3 regions of the Streptomyces sp. NBC_00461 genome follow, and region 1 is predicted to be linked to each of the others. Evidence: riboswitches for the same ligand, from Rfam matches in the RefSeq annotation. Region 1 holds a riboswitch; each other region holds the start of a gene.
The links. A riboswitch is a leader RNA that binds a small molecule or an ion and turns the genes downstream of it on or off. The one in region 1 is predicted to bind cyclic di-AMP.

Region 1 (4,271 bases):
GGACGCCCCGTGAGCCCCTGTTTAAGCTCCGGCCTCATGGACGTACTCATCCATCTCTTCGTCGGCCTGCACATCATCGGCATCGCCGCGCTGCTCGGCGGCTTCCTCACCCAGATGAAGGCGATGGGGCAGGGCACGGCCCGCTTCGTCCCCGGCATGCTGCACGGGGCGCTGACGATGCTGGTCACCGGCGCGATCCTGGTCGGCCTCAACCAGGCCGACGGCCATCACGTCAACACCGTCAAGATCGGCCTGAAACTGGCCCTGCTGGTCGTGATCCTCGGCCTGGTCTATGTGAAGCGGGACGACGAGACGGTCGACAAGAGCATGTTCGGGGTGGTGGGCCTGCTCACCACGGCGAACATCTTCATCGCGGTGCTGTGGACCTGATGCCGACGCGGGCCGAGGTGACGGCCCCCGCGGCGACGGCCACCCATGCCGCCACGGCGATCCACAGCAGCACCTGCCCGGGCCCCTTGAGCCACGGGACGTCGAGGGCGGCGGAGGCGGACAGCACGGCCGCCGCCGTCATCCCGATCGGGAACACGGTCGCCCAGCGGCGCGCGTCGTAGCCGAGCCGCGGCCGGACCACCTCCGCGACCAGCAGTACGGCGCACCAGGCGATGTCGAGCACGAGCAGCGCGACGGTGACGGCGCGCAGGACGCCGCGGTCGTCGTCGTTCCACAGGTACAGGCGTGCGCTGTCCGCGGTGAGAAGCCTCGATCCGGCGAGCGCCGAGATGGCGAGCGCACCGCCCGCCACCCAGTGGTCCCCGTGGCCCTGAGTGAGCTGCCGCAGGTCGAAGCGGGTCAGCGCGAAGCCGTAGAGCACGAGCCCGAGCCAGAACAGCACGAGTGCCGCGTGCGCGAGCCATGCCGTCGTCTCGGCTGCGGCGAGCGTGGCGCCGAGCACCGCGAGCCCTTGTGTGGCCACGCAACACAGGAACACCGAGCCCGGCATGCGATGCCACCAGTGCCGTACGACGTCGACGAGCAGCACGGGCCACAGCACGGTCGCCAGCGCGAGCAGGGCCTCGGCGAGGGCCTGCCATCCGAGGGCGGAGAACCGGGTCCCGAGGACGGCGGTCGCCGCGACGGCGGTGAGCGAGTCCGGTGTCCGCGCCTCCGCCAGCCACTTCTCCCGGTCCCGCACCAGACGCACGGCGAAGTCCGCGGCCATCCCCACCCAGGCGACACAGGCCAGGACCAGGGCGATCCGCGACACCACCTCGTACCCCGTCAGATGCAGCCCGACCGACACGATGCCGGTCGCCATCACGGCGGCCCCGGCCGCCGGCGGACGCTGCGCCCACCAGGCGCGGAAAGCGGAGGAGGCGGACATGGGGCCGAGCCTAGGGAGCCCTGCCGCCCCGGGGGCGCGGGGCACGCGCGCGTGGGTCCAAAAACACCTGCACGCGCGCGTGCCCCGCTCCCGGGTGCCTCAGGCCGGCCGCACCACGCTGTGGATGATCGATTCGCCGCCGTAGTAGACCGACTCCTCGCGGACGTACGCACCGGGCTTCGGGGCGTGGATCATCATGCCGTTGCCGATGTAGATGCCGACGTGGCTGATGTCGTCGTAGAAGAAGATCAGGTCGCCCGGCTGTGCGTCGGCCAGGGGGACGGTGGTGCCGGCGTTCACCTGGTCGTAGGTGGTGCGCGGGAGGCTGACGCCGGCGGCCTTCCAGGCGGCCTGGGTGAGGCCGGAGCAGTCGTAGGAGCCGGGGCCGGTGGCGCCCCAGACGTACGGCTTGCCGATCTGCGCACGGGCGAAGGCGAGCGTCTTCTCGGCCTTCGTGGCGTACGAGGAGCCGGTGCCGGAGGTGCTGCCCGAGTCCGCGGAGGAACCGCTCCCGCCGGCCGAGGCCTCCTCCTTGGCCTTCTGCTCGGCCGCCTGTCGCTCGGCCAGCTCCGCCGCCTTGCGCGCGGCCTCCTGCTCCTTCTTCCGCTGGATCGCCGCGAGACGCGCCTTCTCCTCGGCGGTCAGCTTCGACAGCAGCTCGCGCGCGCCGGAGAGCTTCGCCTGCACCGTGGACTTGGCCGTCTGCAGGTCGCTCTGTGTCTCGGTGAGCGTCTGAAGGCTCTTGGAGGCCTCCTGCCGCTTCTTCATCGTCGCGGACTGCTCGGTGAAGTAGTCGTCGACCGCGCTCTTCTGGCGGGAGGTCAGCCGGCCCATCAGCTGCGTCTGGTCGAAGTAGTCCTGCGGCGAGTCGGCGAGCAGGAAGGTCGCCGTGTCGGGTGCGGCTGCGCCGGTCCGGTACTGGGCGGCGGCGTAGGAACCGAGTTCCTCCCGCTCCGCGTTGAGCTTCTGGGCGCGCTGGGCGACATCGTCGAGGAGGGTGTCGACGCGCTTGCGCTGCGTCGTGGTCTTCTCTTTGGCCGCGTTGTACTTCTCGGTGGCCGACTCCGCCTGGCGGTAGAGGTCGTCGACCTTCTTCTCGACCTCCTCGAGACTGGGCTGCCCGTCGGTGGCGGGGGCGGCATTGGCCGACTGGGACAGCAGGGCCACGGAGGTGAGGGCGGCCGTGGCGAGAGCGGGGGTGCGTATGCCTGCTACGCGCGTTACAGCGGGGCGTGACTTACGGTGCGACGCCAAGGGAGGCGACTCCTTCCACGTTCCGCCTACCGAGTTAGCTGTCGGGTTCGGGCGGGTGGTTCGGAAGGGTTGCCCTATGGTCCGCCCCCGGATGGGAGTCGGACCGATTCACCCCGGGATCGGTGGGTCCCCGGCTCCGGATGCGCGGCGGCACACCGGACTCGGCGGAGGCTGCGCGGCCCGGCGACGTTCGCCGGTGGGTGTCGTGCGGCCTGCTCGGAACGGTAGCCAACTCGTGTGGCCCGTGTGAAGGTTGATGTTCGATATGCCCGATACGTTTTCGTGACCTTGGGTCAGGACGTCGCGCAACGTGGTCCTTACGGAATGATCTGCGTAGATTTATACGTATTTTGACCGGGCTGGCGGCATGCGCCCGCTTCCTGGCGCTAACTTCCAGCCAGCCGCGGTCAGATGCCGCGGCGGGTGAGGGGGTACGACCATGACAAAGCGTGCAGCACTCGTCATCGGCACATCGGCACATCGGCACATCGGCGCATCGGTCGCCCTGGCCGCCACCGCGGGCATCGCACCCGCGAGCGCCTCCGGCGGGCACTTTGACGGCAAGCCGGTGATCCGCGTGATCGCCAAGGGCCTCGACCATCCGCGCCGGCTCTCCTACGACCACGGCCGTCTGTACGTCGCCGAGGCCGGCCGCGGCGGAAAGAAGTGCCTCGGCGAGGGACCCGAGGGCCCTACCTGCATCGGCCTGACGGCGGCGGTCAGCAAGGTCTTCCGGGAGGGGGACGCCTGGAAGCACCACCGCCTGGTCGACGGCCCGTCCTCGGCCGGTGCGCCCGACGGCGGCTTCGCGGTCGGCCTGAACGGCGTCTCGGCCCGCCACGGCAGTGTCTGGGGTGTGGAGACCCGGGCCCCGCCGGAGGCCGGTGTGCCCACTGCCCCGCCCTGGAACAAGCTCGGCAAGCTGCTGTCGATCGACCGTGGCAGGGCGAGGATCGCCGCCGACATCTCCGCCGTGGAACTGAAGTACAACCCGCACAAGACGGCCGTCGACTCCAACCCGTACGCCGTCCCGGCCCTCCCCGACGGCCGCGGGATCGTCGCGGACGCGGCCGGCAACGACCTGATCGTGGTGTCCAGGAGCGGCAGGGCCCGCCAGTTCACGGTCTTCAGGGACCACGACAAGCACGAGGCCGTCCCCGCCTCCCTGGCCCTCGGCCCGGACGGCAACCTCTACGTCGGCGAGCTGAACGGCGAGCCCGCGAAGCCCACCGCGCGCGCGTGGCAGGTCGACCCTTGGAGCGGAAAGATCCTCGGCTGGAAGCCCGGCTTCGGCGCGATCACGGGCATCGGTTTCAACAAACGGGGCGACCTGTACGTCAGCCGGCTCTTCGCCGGAGTCGTGACCAAGGTCTCGGGCGCCAGGCGTACGGACGTGAAGGTGCCCTTCCCGGCAGGCGTGGCCGTCGACCCGCGGGGCGGCACGGTCTACGTCTCGGCCTGGTCGGTCGCGGACCGTGACGGCACGGTCCTGGAGGGCAGGAAGACGCAGGGCGGCCAGATCTGGAAGATCCGCGGCTTCTGAGACCGAGGCCCACGAGACCCCCGATTCGGCGGAAGTTCTCGGGGCGGCGGCGGGCTGTCAGTGGGGCACCCTAGACTCGGAAGGCGATGAGCAGCCTCTTTGACGACAGCTTCCTGGCGGATCTCAAGGCCC
Region 2 (4,271 bases), 1.2 Mb from region 1:
CGAGGCAAGGCCCTGGGCCTTCCCCGCCCCGGAGCGCGGCGCGCTCGGCAACGGCCTGACCGTCCTGCGCTGCCACCGCCCCGGCCAGCAGGTCGTCGCCGTAGAGGTGCTCCTGGCCGCGCCCCTGGAGGCCGAGCCGGCCGGTTTCGAAGGCGTCGCCACGATCATGGCGCGGGCCTTCTCCGAGGGCACCGACAAGCACTCCGCCGAGGACTTCGCCGCCGAACTGGAGCGCTGCGGCGCCACCCTCGACGCGCACGCCGACCACCCGGGTCTGCGCCTGAGCCTCGAAGTGCCGGCCTCCCGCCTCGCCAAGGCGCTCGGTCTGCTCGCCGACGCCCTCAGGGCACCCGCCTTCGCCGACAGCGAGATCGAGCGGCTGGTCCGCAACCGCCTGGACGAGATCCCGCACGAGCTGGCCAACCCCTCCCGCCGAGCCGCCAAGGAGCTCTCCAAGGAGCTGTTCCCGGCGACCTCGCGCATGTCGCGCCCGCGCCAGGGCACCGAGGAGACCGTCGAGAAGATCGACTCGGCGGCCGTACGCGCCTTCTACGACCGGCACGTCAGGCCCGCCACGGCCACCGCCGTCGTCGTCGGCGACCTCACCGGCATCGACCTGGACGCGCTGCTCGGCGAGACCCTGGGCGCCTGGACGGGCTCCGGGGGCGAGTCCCGTCCGGTACCGCCGATCACCGCCGACGACACCGGGCGCGTGATCATCGTGGACCGTCCCGGCTCGGTCCAGACGCAGCTGCTCATCGGACGCGTCGGCCGCGACCGGCACGACCGTGTGTGGCCCGCGCAGGTGCTCGGTACGTACTGCCTGGGCGGCACCCTCACCTCCCGTCTGGACCGCGTCCTGCGCGAGGAGAAGGGCTACACCTACGGTGTGCGCGCGTTCGGCCAGGTCCTCAGGTCCGCCCCGGACGGCTCCGGCGCCGCGATGCTCGCGATCAGCGGCTCCGTCGACACCCCGAACACCGGCCCGGCGCTCGACGACCTTTGGAAGGTGCTGCGCACGCTCGCCGAGGGCGGCCTCACCGACGCCGAGCGCGATGTCGCCGTACAGAACCTCGTCGGGGTGGCGCCGCTGAAGTACGAGACCGCGGCGGCCGTGGCGAGCACGCTGGCCGACCAGGTCGAGCAGCACCTGCCGGACGACTACCAGGCGACGCTGTACCAGCAGCTCGCCGCCACCGGCACCGTGGAGGCCACCGCGGCGGCCGTCAGCGCCTTCCCCGTGGACCGTCTGGTGACCGTCCTCGTCGGTGACGCGGCCGAGATCAAGGAGCCCGTCGAGGCCCTGGGGATCGGCGAAGTCACCGTCGTGGCAGCCGAGTAGAGGACCGGTCGGCGCCACGCGCGTGGGGGCCCTGGTGACTGATGAGTCACCAGGGCCCCCTAATGTCCGAATTGGGGGAGAGGTTGCCTGTCTGACCTGTGGCATGCACTACAAAACGCGTGATCCGTTTGGGAATTGAAAGTCGCCCCGCTTAGCGTCATCCGGTCTGTCCGTCAGGCACAGCGCCGCATCCGCGGCACCGGACAGTCATCGCCGAGTCCCCCTATGGCGCGAGCCAGGGGAGCCGGGGACCCACCGCAGTCCCTGGGGTGAATCGGACGCCCGCGCCCAGCGAGGGGGTCCGTAGGAGACCTTCCTGCTCCGAACCCGTCAGCTAACCCGGTAGGCGAGAGGGAAGGAAAGGAACAGCCACCACATGGCGTTCACGCGCGCCACCGGGAAGCACCGTCGTCCCACGCGGATGCACCGCACCACCACCCGCGCCGCAGGGGTCGCGGCTCTCGCCGCCACCGGCGTCGTCGGCGCCCAGGCCGCTCCGGCCCTCGCCGCCGAGAGCTCCGTCGAGCAGACCGGCCTCAACCCTGTCATCACCATCGGCGACACGATCGCCGACAAGATCGACGCCCAGGCCGACGCCCAGAAGCAGGCCGCCGAGGAGGCCGCCCGCAAGAAGGCGGCCCTGGAGGCGGCGCGCAAGAAGGCCGCCGCGAAGGCCGAGGCGGAGCGCGAGGCCAAGGAGCGCGCCGCGCGCGAGGCAGAGCGCAAGCGCCTCAACACCTTCGTCGCGCCGATCTCGAACTCGTACGTCTCGACGGGCTACAAGACCGGCGGCTCCCTGTGGTCCTCCGGCAGCCACACGGGCATCGACTTCCACGCCGCGAGCGGCACGACCGTCCACGCGGTCGGCGCCGGCACCGTCGTCGAGACCGGCTGGGGCGGCGCCTACGGCAACCAGATAGTGATCAGGATGCACGACGGCATGTACACCCAGTACGGCCACCTGTCGTCCATCGGTGTCTCGGTGGGCCAGACGGTCACCCCGGGGCAGCAGATAGGCGTCTCCGGCGCGACCGGCAACACCACCGGACCGCACCTGCACTTCGAGGCCCGTACGACCGCCGAGTACGGCTCGGACATCGACCCCGTCGCCTACCTGCGCTCGCACGGCGTGAACGTCTGACGACGGATCGCAGGACAACGGCGAAACCCCGGCTCCACCAGCCGGGGTTTCGCCGTTTTCCGTAGCCCTGCTGTCCAAAAAATATCCATGGATTCCGGCCTCCCGTCGGAAATTCCGGCTCTGTGCAATAGAGTCACGGAACACACGTCAATCATCGACGTTTCACGGGGATTAAGTCGGAGGTCGGTCATGCGTATTCCGGCGCACTCGGTGTGCACGGCGATCCGGGACGACATCGTCGCCGGTGTCCACGAGCGTGGCGGCCGCCTCACCGAGGAAGTTCTGGCCCGCCGCTACGGCGTCTCGCGCGTTCCCGTCCGCGAGGCCCTGCGCACGCTGGAGGCCGAGGGCTTCGTGGTGACCCGACGGCACGCGGGCGCCTGCGTGGCGGAACCGACCGAGCAGGAGGCCGCCGACCTGCTGGAGATGCGCATGCTCCTGGAGCCGCTCGGTGCCTCACGGGCCGCCCAGCGGCGCACCGAGGCCCATCTCAAGGTCCTGCGCGGCCTGGTGAGACTGGGCCAGGAGCGGGCCAGGAGGGGCAACAGCGAGGATCTGCGCTCCCTGGGGAACTGGTTCCACGAGACGCTCGCCCAGGCCTCCGGCAGCCCCGCGCTGACTTCGATGCTGACCCAGCTGCGCCACAAGATCGCCTGGATGTACGCCGTGGAGGCGCCCGCCGACCCCGTGGAGTCCTGGGCGGAGCACGGCGCGATCGTCGACGCCGTGGCCCGCGGCGACAGCGAGCGCGCGCGGGCGGTCACGACGCTGCACACCGAGCGTTCCAGCGGGGTGCACCGGCTGCGATTCGCCCCCGGTGCCGATCGCGCCGACCGTGTGAGGAACTCGCAACATGCCGTAAACATGTCGAGCCTGCGTCATTAACACGGGCGCCGTATACAAAGACAAGAGAATTCGCGGGGGTTTATCGATGCTGCCCGCGATCGAGAATTCCACGGTCTCGGAACAAGAAATGCGAAGGGCTCGCCCGGTAATTCGGACGAGCCCTTCTGCGGTGCCGTGATCAGACGGTCTCGGGGAGCTCCTCGAGACCTTCGGAGACCAGCTTGGCCAGACGGTCGAGTGCGGCGTCCGCACCCTCGGCGTCGGAGGCGAGGACGATCTCCTCGCCACCCTGGGCGCCCAGGCCCAGGACGGCCAGCATGGAGGCCGCGTTGACGGGGTTGCCGTCGGCCTTGGCGATCGTCACGGGGATACCTGCGGCCGTGGTGGCCCGGACGAAGATGGATGCGGGGCGGGCGTGGAGGCCCTCGGCCCAGCCGACGTTGACGCGGCGCTCAGCCATGTGATGCTGCCCTTCAGAGTCTCAGGGTTGTCTAGACCAGTTTCCCACAACGTGAAGCATGTCCGGAGCGGTCCTTCGTCCCGTCCGGGGCGGGTCGTCGGACCGCGGCCTCGGCCCGACTTGCGTCCTTGTTCAGTTCTCCGCGGACTGCCGTGTTCTCCACAGACTGCCTCGCGCCGTTGTCGGACGCGAGCCGTACTCTGGGGCCCATGCAGACCTCGCCGGACCGGCACGAGTACCCCGCGCACTGGGAGGCCGACGTGGTGCTGCGCGACGGCGGCACCGCGCGCATCCGCCCCATCACCGTTGATGACGCCGAGCGCCTGGTCAGCTTCTACGAGCAGGTGTCGGACGAGTCGAAGTACTACCGCTTCTTCGCGCCCTACCCTCGCCTGTCCGCCAAGGACGTCCACCGCTTCACGCACCACGACTTTGTGGACCGGGTGGGACTCGCGGCCACGGTCGGCGGCGAGTTCATCGCC
Region 3 (4,271 bases), 1.4 Mb from region 1:
TCAGCTCCCCCACCCCCAGCAGGGCCGGCAGCTGCTCCACCGTCCGCGCGGACGCGATCGGCGCGATGACCGTCGGCCGGGCCGCGAGCCAGGCCAGGGCGACCGTCGCCACCGGGGCCCCGTGAGCGTCGGCGATCTCGTCGAGGGCCGCCAGGACCCTGCGGCCGCGTTCCGTGTCCAGGTGCTTGCCGGCGCCCGCGCGGGCGCTCTCGACCGTCGTACCGGGCCGGTACTTGCCGGTGAGGAAGCCCGAGGCAAGGGCGAAGTACGGGACGGCGGCCAGGCCGTACCGCGCGGCGACGTCCTGGAGCTCGCCCTCGTACGTGTCGCGCGAGACCAGGTTGTAGTGGGGCTGGACGGCCACGTACTTGGCCAGGCCCTCGCGGTCGGAGAATTCCAGGGACGCACGGAGCCGCTCGGGAGTGATGTTGGACGCGGCGATGTGCCGCACCTTGCCCGCCTTCACCAGTTCGTCGAGCGCGCCGATGATCTCCTCGACCGGCACCTCCGGCTTGTCGAAGTGCGTGTAGTACAGATCGATGTGGTCGGTGCCGAGGCGGCTCAGGGAGGCGTCCGCGGCGGCCTTGATGTTGGCGGCCGTCAGGCCCGGGAACTCGGGGTGCTGGCTGACCTTGGTCGCGATGACGATGTCGTCGCGGTTACCGCGCGCCCTGACCCACTTGCCGATGATCGTCTCGGACTCGCCGCCCTTGTTGCCGTCGACCCACGCCGAATAGGAGTCGGCGGTGTCGACGAAGTTGCCGCCCGCGGCCGCGTAGGCGTCGAGCACGGCGAAGGACGTGGCCTCGTCGGCGGTCCAGCCGAAGACGTTGCCGCCGAGGGAGAGGGGAAAGACCTCCAGGCCGGAGGAGCCGAGCTTGCGAAGAGAAGTCATGTAGTACGTCAACACCGGCCTCGGAGGGCGATCTTCCGCTACGGCCGCAAAATCCCCGTAAACAAGCGGAGTCAGCGATTCCGACGGCTGGGCAGCGGAAACCGGCGGTCCTGACGTCGGGGGGATGCCGTCAGGACCGCCGGGATCAGAAACAACAGGAAGAACAAAGAGAACAGAGAGAACAGGAAGAACGGGGACAAGCAGAGGTCAGGGGTTGAGGCCCTTGCTGCGCAGCCACGTCATCGGGTCGATGCCGGTGGCCTGCCCGTCCGGGTGGACCTCAAGATGCAGGTGCGGACCGGTCACGTTGCCGGTGGCGCCGACACGCCCGATCACATCGCCCGTGCCGACCTTCTGGCCCACGCTCACGCTGATCGACGACTGGTGGCAGAACCAGAGTTCCGTACCGTCGTCGAGCGTGATGATCGTGCGGTAGCCGTACGATCCCGCCCAGCCGGCCTCCGTGACGGTGCCGCCGTGGACGGCCTTGATGAGCGTGCCCGTGGGGGCGGCGAAGTCGAGACCCGTGTGGTAGCCGGAGGACCACATGGAGCCGGCCTGTCCGAACGTGCCGGTGATCGTGTACGACACGACCGGCAGCTTGAACTGCTTGGCCAGTTCGGCGAGTCTGGCGGCCTCGGCCTTCTTCTTGGCCTCCGCCTCGGCCTTCTCCTTCGCGGCCTGCGCCTTGACCGCGGCCGCCTTCTCCGCCTGGGCGGCGGCGTCGTCGACCTGCTTGGCGAAGACGGCCTCGGTGGCCGACTGGGCCTTGCCTTCGACCTGGACCTGCTGGCTCTCGGCCTGGGCCATGATGCGGTTGCGCAGCGCCTCACCGGCGTCCGCGGCGCCCTGCGCGGTGTCGTCGGAGCTGACGCCGACGGTGCTGAGGGCGGTGGCGGAGCCCTTGGCAGCGTGCGAGGAGCCTCCGAACACGCCGCCCACGGAGGGCAGATCGGGCATGGAGATGGACACCGGGGGCTTGCCGGTGTTGGCGCTGGCCATGCCGCCCGCGCCTACGGCGGCTATGACACCGACGCCGAGAACCGTGGAGCTGCGGGCGAGTCCCCCGCCGCGCTGCTTGGAGACACGGTGCCGGCCGCGTATCGGGCGGAGGGAGTCCTCGGTGGGGTTCCACTCCTCCCACGGGCCCTCGTCGGTGCGGGGGCCGGCGAAGCCGAATGGCTCGGTGCTCGGCACGAACGGCGCTGCCGGGGCAGGCGGGTTGGACGCCACGTGGGCGCGCTCCTTCCTTCCTTCTCGCCTACCGGGTTAGCTGACGGGTTCGGAGCAGGAAGGTCTCCTACGCGCGTATACCTGCCGTAGGTTCACGGCGGCTTCAGCGCGATTCACCCCAGGGTGGTGGTTCCCCGGTTCCCTTGCGGGATTCGGCGCGTGCGCACGGAGCCGTCTCTTGTGACGGCTGGGACGACCGCGCTGCGTTATCGAACGTTAATAGACCCGGGGTGCCGTTTCCAAGCTGTTCGGCTTGATCATTAATGCTTCTTGCCCTGGACGTAGGGCCCATGAGTGGCCAAAAACGGGCGAGTTGACCAAGCCTCAGGATCCACACAGGTATTGACGGTATGTCAGTTGTTATGCGGAGGGCGGTCGCTCGATCACACCCGGTCACATCACGACAGCAGAGGCAGGAGAGACAAGGGGAGGCGCGGAGAGGTGCGGAGAGGTACAGGGAGGTACGGGGAGACAAAGGAAGCGGGAAAACACTCAGGGCCGGAATCCAGTACTGGATTCCGGCCCTGAGCCTTGAGTAGCGGGGACAGGATTTGAACCTGCGACCTCTGGGTTATGAGCCCAGCGAGCTACCGAGCTGCTCCACCCCGCGTCGTTGTGTAACCAGCATACGCCATCCGTGGGGTGCTCAGAACCAAGGTCACGACCGCCGGTCACGACCGCGGGGCACAACCCCGGGTCACGGCCCCGACAGATGCCTGTTCGGCGCCTTGGCCTGCTCCTCGTACTCCGGCAGTACGACGACCTCGACGCCCCGCGACGCCAGCAGCCCGCTCCCGTCCGCCTCCGTGACGAACGTGTCCGGCTCCCGCCACGCCGTGACCACCCGACGTACTCCCGCGTCGAGGATCAGTCGCGCGCACGGCCTGGGCCGGGAGGCGCGGTGGGCGCAGGGCTCCAGGCTGCTGTACACCGTCGCCGCCGCGAGTCTCGGATCGGCCGGGTCGAGCTTGGCCAGGGCCGCCTCCTCGGCGTGCACGACCGGGTCGCCGGCCTCGCGCGAGTGACCGCGGGCCAGCTCCGTGCCGTCGGCGGCGACGATCACCGCGCCCACGCTGAAGGCCGTGCGGGAGGGCGGGCACTGCGCCGCCAGCTCGCAGGCGAGGGCCAGCCAGTGGCGGTCGGCGGCGGCCGGGAGCGGGCCGGTGCCGGGGGCCGTGGGCTCGTAGCGCATGAGGACGACGTCCTCGATCCGCCGGGTCTCCGTCAGGCGCAGGCGGCCACCCTGGTAGGCGCCGGGGCCGAAGAGGCGGGGCGCGTCCGGGTCGCCCACGAAGAGGGGGGCGAGGACGAGCTGGAGTTCGTCGGCGAGGCCCTGCTGCAGGAGCTGGGTGTGGATCGTGCCGCCGCCCTCGACCATCAGGCGCCGTACGCCGCGCGCATCGTGCAGATGCTCCAGGAGCCGCCGCCAGTCGAGGTCGGGGCCGAGCGGGGCGACGTCGGCGGCGAGGCCGAGTGAGCGGGCCCGCCCGGCGCCCTTGTCGGTCGTGAAGACGAGCTTCTCGCCGCCCGTGTGCCAGAACTTGGCGTCCGGGTCCAGGTCGCCGGAACCGCTGACGGTGACCTTGAGGGGGTACTCCGGCTTCCCCGCCGCGACCCGGGCGGCCCGGCGCTCGGGCGAGTTGACCAGCAGCCGCGGGTTGTCGGCGCGGATCGTGCCGGCGCCGACGAGGATCGAGTCGACGGACGCCCGCACCTCGTCCACGCGGTCGAAGTCGGCCGGGGAGGAGAGCAGGAGGCGTTCGGGGCCGGTGTCGTCGAGGTAGCCGTCGAGGGAGACGGCGGCGGACAGCAGGACGTAGGGGTACGGCATCGGACGCGCTCACTCTCGGCGGCGGGCGGGGCGGGCTCGGACGGTCGGGGGCGGGCTCGGCCATGCGGACCGGGCTCGGACGGGCGGGGCTTGGTTCAAGTTTGAAACAAACCTACACTGGGGGCATGACGACTCGCTGGCTCACCTCCAAGGAGCAGCGCGCCTGGCGCGCGTACATCGCCGCTGCGCACCTCCTGGAGGACGCGATCGACCGGCAGCTCCAGCAGGACGCCGGCATGCCGCACCTGTACTACTCCATCCTGGCCAATCTCTCCGAGGTACCCGAGCGGCGGCTGCGGATGACCGATCTCG

Region 2: linked by a shared signal. The riboswitch ahead of OG870_RS33835 (M23 family metallopeptidase) and the one ahead of OG870_RS28655 (C40 family peptidase) in region 1 are both predicted to bind cyclic di-AMP.
Region 3: linked by a shared signal. The riboswitch ahead of OG870_RS21995 (M23 family metallopeptidase) and the one ahead of OG870_RS28655 (C40 family peptidase) in region 1 are both predicted to bind cyclic di-AMP.

The regions. Positions count from the first base shown of each region.
Region 1 covers NZ_CP107902.1:6,083,152-6,087,422, forward strand. Annotated here, with positions in the region: gene OG870_RS28645 (hypothetical protein) at 37-390, shown strand; gene OG870_RS28650 (tellurite resistance/C4-dicarboxylate transporter family protein) at 368-1,342, opposite strand; gene OG870_RS28655 (C40 family peptidase) at 1,442-2,596, opposite strand; cyclic di-AMP (ydaO/yuaA leader) riboswitch at 2,605-2,756, opposite strand; gene OG870_RS28660 (ScyD/ScyE family protein) at 3,036-4,139, shown strand; gene pcrA (DNA helicase PcrA) at 4,226-4,271, shown strand, end outside.
Region 2 covers NZ_CP107902.1:7,257,840-7,262,110, forward strand. Annotated here, with positions in the region: gene OG870_RS33830 (M16 family metallopeptidase) at 1-1,342, shown strand, start outside; cyclic di-AMP (ydaO/yuaA leader) riboswitch at 1,544-1,706, shown strand; gene OG870_RS33835 (M23 family metallopeptidase) at 1,719-2,483, shown strand; gene OG870_RS33840 (GntR family transcriptional regulator) at 2,673-3,368, shown strand; gene OG870_RS33845 (HPr family phosphocarrier protein) at 3,508-3,789, opposite strand; gene OG870_RS33850 (bifunctional acetate--CoA ligase family protein/GNAT family N-acetyltransferase) at 3,999-4,271, shown strand, end outside.
Region 3 covers NZ_CP107902.1:4,706,317-4,710,587, forward strand. Annotated here, with positions in the region: gene OG870_RS21990 (aldo/keto reductase) at 1-895, opposite strand, end outside; gene OG870_RS21995 (M23 family metallopeptidase) at 1,103-2,128, opposite strand; cyclic di-AMP (ydaO/yuaA leader) riboswitch at 2,139-2,296, opposite strand; tRNA gene OG870_RS22000 (tRNA-Met) at 2,665-2,738, opposite strand; gene OG870_RS22005 (dihydrofolate reductase family protein) at 2,826-3,959, opposite strand; gene OG870_RS22010 (MarR family winged helix-turn-helix transcriptional regulator) at 4,085-4,271, shown strand, end outside.